Regions from separate parts of the Shewanella sp. SM101 genome, predicted to be linked through region 1. Evidence: predicted binding sites of a transcription regulator. Region 1 holds the regulator's gene; the other holds the start of a gene.
The links. Region 1 encodes sigma-54, which starts transcription at its own class of promoters, with help from an activator protein. Its sites were predicted from a motif close to GTTGGCACGNNNNTNGNNT; they were not measured.
Positions count from the first base shown of each region.

Region 2: the regulator sigma-54 is predicted to act here: its motif matches at 2,035-2,053, upstream of L5M38_RS12000 (YccF domain-containing protein).

Region 1 is NZ_JAKKRH010000032.1:29,811-34,013, reverse strand. Features, by position in the region: gene ptsN (PTS IIA-like nitrogen regulatory protein PtsN) at 1-374, opposite strand, end outside; gene hpf (ribosome hibernation promoting factor) at 377-664, opposite strand; gene L5M38_RS16945 (RNA polymerase factor sigma-54) at 693-2,171, opposite strand; gene lptB (LPS export ABC transporter ATP-binding protein) at 2,279-3,010, opposite strand; gene lptA (lipopolysaccharide transport periplasmic protein LptA) at 3,007-3,561, opposite strand; gene lptC (LPS export ABC transporter periplasmic protein LptC) at 3,548-4,108, opposite strand; gene kdsC (3-deoxy-manno-octulosonate-8-phosphatase KdsC) at 4,105-4,203, opposite strand, start outside.
Region 2 is NZ_JAKKRH010000018.1:97,020-101,222, forward strand. Features, by position in the region: gene L5M38_RS11990 (NrtR DNA-binding winged helix domain-containing protein) at 34-747, opposite strand; gene L5M38_RS11995 (pyridoxal-phosphate dependent enzyme) at 829-1,857, opposite strand; gene L5M38_RS12000 (YccF domain-containing protein) at 2,125-2,532, shown strand; gene L5M38_RS12005 (alpha/beta fold hydrolase) at 2,568-3,458, opposite strand; gene L5M38_RS12010 (M14 family metallopeptidase) at 3,455-4,203, opposite strand, start outside.

The DNA.
Region 1 (4,203 bases):
TCGCTCAGCTTTTCGGCCATGCAAGACAAGGTACTTAAGTGCTGCTGACATTGGTCTGCAGGCACCAGTAGTGCAAATAAAATATCAACAGGTTGCTTATCGATAGCATCAAATGCTATCGGCTCTTCACACTTAATTAGTATGGCAATGGGCTGATCTATATCGGCTAGTCGACCATGTGGAATGGCGATGCCGTTACCTATACCTGTGCTCCCCATCTTTTCGCGCGCCACTAGGCTTTCGAATATCTCTTGAGATGAGAGGGTCGGGTACTGGGCAGCGACTAAGTCGCTGATGAGTTCCAGTACCTTTTTCTTGCTGCCCGGAGTGGCGCAGGTAGTGCACTCCGGCCGCAGTATGGTACAAAGTTCCATTATTAGTGTTTTGTTAACTTCTCTTTGTGTTTAATAACCTGACGGTCAAGCTTGTCAATCAGGGCGTCTATAGCGGCATACATGTCAGCATGCTCTGAAGTAGCAAAAACTTCACCACCTATGAGGTTTATTCTCGCTTCGGCAATCTGTTGCATTTTCTCAACATTGAGCACAACGTGCACATTATTGATCTGTTCGAAATGGCGTTCAAGTTTTGAAAACTTTTCTTCTACATATGCACGTAACGATTCGGTAATTTCGATATGGTGCCCACTTAGGTTTATTTGCATAGAAACGTCCTCCGATATCCACTGTAGGTTATAAACTTTTACGCTGATTAGAAGGTGGAATAAGCATAGCCTCTCGGTACTTCGCAATGGTTCTGCGGGCTACGTTGATCCCTTGTTCTGCCAGAAGTTGTGCCATCTTACTATCGCTTAATGGTTTTTTCTGGTTTTCCGCTGCAACCAGTTTCTTGATAAAGGCTCTGATTGCTGTGGATGAGCACTCACCACCATCGTCAGTACCGACGTGGCTAGAGAAGAAGTATTTTAGTTCAAAAAGTCCCTTAGGGGTATGCATGTATTTTTGAGTTGTGACCCGTGAGATGGTGGACTCATGCATTTCTACCGCTTCGGCAATATCGTTAAGCACCATAGGCTTCATGGCTTCTTCACCGTACTCAAAGAAACCTTGCTGATATTGCACTATGCAATTAGCAACTTTAAGCAAAGTATCGTTACGGCTTTCTAGGCTCTTAATAAACCATTTAGCCTCTTGCAGATGGCCGCGAATAAATTGGCTATCGGCTTGGTTTTTGGTACTGCGTGCCATAGAAGCATAATGTTGATTTACATTGATTTTGGGCATGCAGTCAGGATTAAGCTCAACGACCCAGCGGCCATTTTTCTTCGACACAGACACATCTGGGATAACGTATTCGTCATTATTGGGCGTGATCAACAAACCTGGGCGAGGATTGAGGGTTTGGATAAGTGCTATACCATCCCTTAATTCATCTTCTTTTAATTTAGTCTTACGCATCAATAATCTAAAATCACGGGCGGCGATCAGATCTAAATGATCTTTGATCAGCATGCGGGCGTTTTCTAGGTTGGGAGTATCAGCGGCGAAATGCGACAGTTGGATCAGCAGGCATTCACTTAAATCGCGGGCGGCAACGCCTATGGGATCAAAATGCTGAATGCGCTTGAGTACGGCTTCGACTTCGTCAAGCTCAACTTCAGGATTGCCCATGGCTTCGAGAATTTCTTCAGTGCTTTGGGTGAGATAGCCCTGATCGTCGATGGCATCAATAATGGCGGTGGCAATGGCTAAATCGGTTTCAGAAAACGGCGTGAGGTTTTTTTGCCATTCTAAGTGTTCGTACAAACCTTCACTGGTCTCGCCTTGGAAGGGCATATCGTCTTCACGACTGCCGCCGGGGCCTGAGTTTGGGGAGGCGGTAAACACTTCATCCCATGTGGTGTCCATGGGGAGCTCATCGGGCATGGATTCTTTGGTTAGCGACTCTGCCGTGTCTATGGTGGAGCTGTCTTTTTCTGGTGGCAGAGTGCTAGATTCACTGAAATCCGTATCGGATAGCGTTTGGTTTACAGGGGGTTTAGTGGCGTCGAATTGATCCTCTTCCAGCTCGAGAAGGGGATTAGAATCTAATGCTTGCTGGATCTCTTGCTGCAGTTCTAATGACGACAGTTGCAACAGACGTATGGCCTGTTGTAATTGTGGCGTCATGGTTAACTGTTGACCCAGTTTGAGCTGGAGTGACGCTTTCATGTTACCGCTGATCCCTACGTTATTATTGTTGGAGGAGGTCGCTTATTATCATTTTGAGTGAAGCCTAATGGCGGTATAAATTGTCTCCATAGGCTTCGCTCGATTAACTATAGCCTGAATTGTTCACCTAAGTACACAGCCCTAACTTGCTGATTGTCTAAGATCTCTGCTGGAGTTCCTTCGGCAATCAGGTTTCCGTGACTCACAATATAAGCATGTTCACATACATCTAATGTCTCGCGGACATTATGGTCTGTGATCAGTACGCCAAGGCCGCGACTTTTGAGTTGTTCGATAATCTTCTTGATGTCGATAACCGAAATAGGATCGACGCCGGCAAACGGTTCATCGAGCAAAATGAACTTAGGATTAGCGGCTAAAGCCCGCGCAATTTCGACGCGACGACGTTCGCCACCCGACAATGACATGCCTTGGCTGTCACGGATGTGGGTGATATGAAACTCTTCGAGCAGATGTTCTAGTTCTTCTTCTCGTTCTTCGTTTTTAAGTTCTTTACGAGTTTGCAGTACGGCCATGATGTTGTCATGAACAGTTAGCTTACGAAAGATACTGGCTTCCTGCGGTAAGTAACCTATGCCTTTGCGGGCACGCAGATGCATAGGATCTGCGGTTAAATCATCATCGTCGATAAAGATATGCCCCTTATCGCTCTTCACTAGCCCGACAACCATGTAAAAGGTCGTGGTTTTACCGGCACCGTTTGGACCGAGTAGGCCAACGACTTGACCGGTTTTTACCGTCAGACTGACGTCTTTAACCACTTGGCGACTCTTGTAACTTTTTGCCAGATTTTGTGCTCTTAAGGTGATTTGGGTCATTTAGAGTCCTGCTTTTTTACAGGTTTATCCGCCGGAGCGTCTGATTTAGCATCATCTTGATAGTTTTCAGGCTGAATAATAGTGATCACGCGATCGTCACCACTGCCAGTACTCTCGGCCATCAATTTCTGTTGAATCATGTTATAGCGGATTAAATTGCCTGTAACTTGGCTACCTGCTTGATCTAATGACGCCATACCTTTCAGTGTTAAGGTGCGGCTTGCCATATCGTAACGAATTTCTTTCGCGCTTGCCGATGCTGGGCGACCATCGTCTAATATTTGGCTATACGTAGCAGGGTTGCCTGTGGCGACCAAAGTTTTGCTATTTTCACCTTCAGCGGAAAATGCACGCAGTTCATTTGCTTGGATTTTTATTGAGCCTTGGGTAACTTCAACTGGACCAAAGAAGATGATCTGGTTGTTTTTGATATCCGCAGTTTGGCTCACAGCTTTAATTTTGACTTCTTGCTTTAAGTCGCCCACTTTCGCGAAAGCACTCATGCTCATAATTAGCATTAGGCTGGCAAGTAATACGTTATTTTGCTTCATATGTTCCTACTACCTGACTGGTCAATTGCACTTCTTGCGCGTTGAGGTCGGCATAAAGGCCTTGGCCTTGAATATTAAAATCTTTCCCTGTGACGTAAATGGTACGGTCAGAGGTCATTATCATAGTGTTGAGATCGAGTTCCAGATAACTGGTGGACAAGGTCTGAATCGGTTCTTCTGGGCTAATGGCATCGATAATAACATTATTTTCTAATACAACCTTGCCAGTTTCCTTGTTTAGCTTGCCCTGATCAGCCCTGAGCTGCCATTGTGCTTTACCTTGGTCTGGATAAACAAGATAAACAGGTTGAGTAAAGAAAGTTTGATTCGTTGAATCATAATGTTCCATGTGTTTCGCCGTCACACGGCTATTCACTAGTCCTTGCTCATTGAACTCAACACTGCGCAGATCTTCAACGATGAAATCTGGGGTATTTTGATCTTTAACTCTGTTATCGGAATCACCGCTGTGTTTGTTCTGGACCTGCCAGTAAAGCGCTAGTGCGGTTCCAAAAAAAGCGATAATCGCGAGTGTCACACGACTCATATACTCATTCCATGGGCCGAAGTGAATTTATTTTGACTTAGGAGTAACAGATCTGTGAGTTCACGCAGTGCACCGTGGCCACCATTGAGCGTAGT
Region 2 (4,203 bases), on a different contig from region 1:
CGAATATCTTGCTTAAATCCACATTCACTGTGATCAACATTCTAAATTTCTTAAGAAGCGATACGATGCGGTATTGGGTTTCAAGCGGTATAAATTAGCAGGACGACCACGTTCGGTGCGCTTTAATCCCGTATCGATCAATAAATCGGCCTGTTCAACCCGCCGACGAAAAGATTTACCTTGGATAGGCTTGCCCAGTAAAACCTCATGTACATGCTGCAGTTCTGGCAAGGTAAAAGGTTCAGACAGTGCAAATCCTGGTACTAAAGAATATAAGGCTTTTTGTGTTAAGCGTTCCCGCGCTTGCTCAATTAACTGCAGATGATCAAACGCCAAGGGCATCTGCAACACATCTGCTAATGGCCACCACTTAACATCACTCACTGAATCAATCTGAATTTGGCAAGCTTGATAACTCATCAAGGCGGTATAACACACAGTCACAGACCAGCCTCTTACATCGCGACCACGATTACCCACAGTGCATAGCTGCTCAATATAAGGTGGCACTACTGCGGTTTTCTCATGCAGTTTACGTAATACAGTTTGCTCAAGGGATTGATCGCAATTTTCATCGATAAACCCTCCAGGTAATCCCCATAAACCTAAAAATGGATGATTTGAGCGTTGTACTAGGAGTACTTTAAGCTGCTGATCGTGATAGGTAAACAATACAGCATCTACTGTCAGTAGCTGAGCCTTAAAAACCTTAGGATTGTAATTGGCGAGATATTCCGCTTCAGTCATTAATATTCCCCATCGTTCCAAATCATCAGCTTAACTTAGCATTACATAGCTTCAAACATATTATGTCTTAGCGTCACTAAGTCAATGCTCAGAGGCACAGGATGAGCCACTTTGCCCAAATTTACGCTGATAACGTGGCAACATGGTCTCGTTCCCGAGTAAGCCACCTTGGTGGATATACATCACAGGACGAGAGCCACCGCCTTGTAAATATTCCTCAAGCACAATAAAACCTAAGGGATCGTAGAGTAATTCAAACTGCACGCCTGAGGCGCAGACCCGCTGCCACATGGCATAAAATTCCGGATAAAGTTTACCAAAATGATATTTCTTGCCGACATTAACAATCTGTGGATGCTCACTGGTATTGGTATTAAGCAACAAAAATTGCAAGCGCAAATAATCATCGCCACCGACAACGGCACAAGTCACGACGCGAATATCCGTTTGCTGACGGATAAAATACTGATTTAAAAATAACGCTGTCGTTCCCGTCCCCGAAGGTAAAAACACCGTTAAATCAACCAATCCATTCGCCTTCGCAAACTGTACTATCTCTTGCGCCAATCTATTTACCCCGTATTCAGCGTAAGCACAACGACCCCCCTCAGGGATAAAAAGCGCCGTCGGCTCATTCACGAATACTTGAGCCTCGATATAATCTTGGCAACTCAGTCGCACATCGCCCACTTGCGCTGTAGGGTCAGGCCTAGCATTAAGATTTGACAAAACGTGAGGTTCAGATTGCGACTGAGTGCACGCCTGCTTTTGTGCTATTAACACACTTAAATCGATAATATTAGCGCCATTCGCTAAAGCGGCAGCGTAATTGCCCGTAGGATGTTTAACCACTTGACTGGCAATATGATCTACATAAAAATCACATTGCCAGCCTTTCATCTTCGCTAATGTTGACAATGAATACAGTGAGTTAGCTAATGGCGAGCCATGACCTATCACCTTGCTGATGCCTGCAAACTCATGATCTAAAAAATAGCCGAATTTGCGAGCTTTATTGCCACTAAACGCCGGATGCAGTAAATCATCACGTTTTAGGAATATGTCTCTGCCAGCAAAGGCAAATGGTTCGACAGGGGAATTTGCAAACATCAAGCTACTCAAACGATTAAATTCTCTGGTTTTTAAGCCAGTTAAGGGAAGGCTAGTGTAACTCCGCCCTTCCTGTTACGCCCTTAAGAAATTATCAATTTGGCGAAAAACTAGTGAAAATGACACATGAATCTCGAATACATATAATTAACCAATTGATTATGAACAATTTAAATAGTTGGCATAGTTATCGCTTAGACATTGACATATATTCAATTTATCGAAGCTAACGATAAAGGCTAACAGGGTAAACATAAGGAGCTTTCAATGGCTGTATTACGCTTAATATTCAACATAGCTTGGTTTGTACTCGGCGGATTTGTGATGGGACTCGCTTGGTGGCTCGCAGGTGTCCTGTGTTTTATCAGTATCATTGGTATTCCCTTCGGCCGCGCCTGTTTTGTTATCGGCGAAATGACCTTTTGGCCCTTCGGCCAAGAACAAATGAACCGTCGCCACTTAACTGGACGTGAAGACTTGGGCACAGGTGCATTAGGCATGGTAGGAAATATCATTTGGTTCTTACTGTTTGGGATCTGGTTAGTCATAGGGCATTTGCTCCACGCCTTAGCTTGTTTTGTGACGATTATCGGTATTCCCTTTGGGATACAGCATCTTAAGTTGGCTTTACTCAGCCTCACACCGATAGGCCAAACCGTAGTGGCTAAAGCTTAATAAGACAATGCGTTAACTGCGCTATTCACTCTCGATTATTTGGTTTCAAGAGTGGATAGCGCTTTGTCATCCCATACAGCAAATATCGCTTCGTTTAAGGCTATTTCTTCCTCCAATAAATCGTTGCAATCATATTGAGTATTGGCAGGCTCACTATCCACAGAAAACTGCACTTGCGGCTTAGTCGCCCCCACAATGTCCAACAGATAATGCGCCAGTTTTGCGGATGCATCTATAGCGGCATCGTGACCACAATACGCGAGTACAATCAAATCGGTGTAAAAATGCCGTGCTAACGCCTTACTCGATGCCATACTCACCAGCGCATCACGGTCACCGCAGAGCACAGTTATCGGCACTTCTACTGTCAATGGACATTGGTATTGAAAAGCCGCCCAAAGTTGTCGCCATACATTGCGTCTACTTGGTGTGGTATCGCGGCGAAACTCACTCCACTTGACAATTAAATCTCGGTCTCGCCGATGACGAAAACTGGTTAAACGCACTATAGTCGACTCGATTGGATGTAAAGCGTTACCCCGAGCCCGCATGAAAAAAGCCTTCAATGCATTCAGCGGGTTAAATCTTTGATACCAAGACGATAAATTCGCCGCACTGCTGTTTAATACAAAGGCATGCCTTATCTGCCAAGGTCGCTGGCATGCCATTTCCAACGCCAACATACCGCCCATAGACAAGCCGAGGAGATAAATAGTCTCCCCTTCCTGTACCTGCTCATCCAATTGCTGCCACACGGCATGGGCATAATCGGCAATCTTAAGCGGACTTAATTCGTGGGATAGCGTCCCATTGCCCGGAAGATCCGGTGTCAGCACTCGCAATCCCTTTTGTCGCAGACGCTGATCGAAACCATTCCAATGGCGCTGATCACGCATTAATCCCCTTAATAACACCCAAGTGGTCATGACTGAGACTCCCGATACCAATAATGCCGTGCGCACTCTGTCAGCTCAGTCAAACGTTCAGGTGTTAACTGCTCTAACGATTGGGCATAGGCCGCTTCCATCATAAATTGCATGAGTACTGTATGCCTGCGTAAAATCCTGTGGTGACGATGTGTTTTTTGTGGATTAAAAAAGCCAGCAAAATTAAATATTTGTCTAGGATTCTTCTTTATCCATGCCCAAGATCCCATCTCTAATGTCAAAGGTAAAAATGGCACCTGAGCAGAAGGATCTGCCACTTGGTGCTGGCGATAGAGATAATCCCAAATATCACCATGAGTGCGATAAAACTGGCTCTGCGGCGCCAACCGATAATGGCCGTGATGGGGATAACTCTGTTCAAATAATTGTTTTAGATGAAAAATATAATTGGCATTTTCGAAGGCGGTACGGGTATGGGCGTAGGGGAACCAGATATGATCACTCAAGCCAAATCCCGAGTGGGCATCGAGCGAAATCAAACTTGTGCTGCGACTCAACAGTTGTTGTACATAGGCAACTAAGCCCGCAGTTTCCAGCTCCATTCCCCCAATACCGCGATACCAGGGCAGCCGTGACGATATACGCTGTCCTCCCACCATAAAGGACACTTTTTCACGGGATTCTATCGGAGCGTTACGCATCAAATCCACTTGATTACCATTGCCCCGCGTTCCCATGAATAACCCAACAGGATTCACTACAGGTACAAAAGCTAACCGCAGGC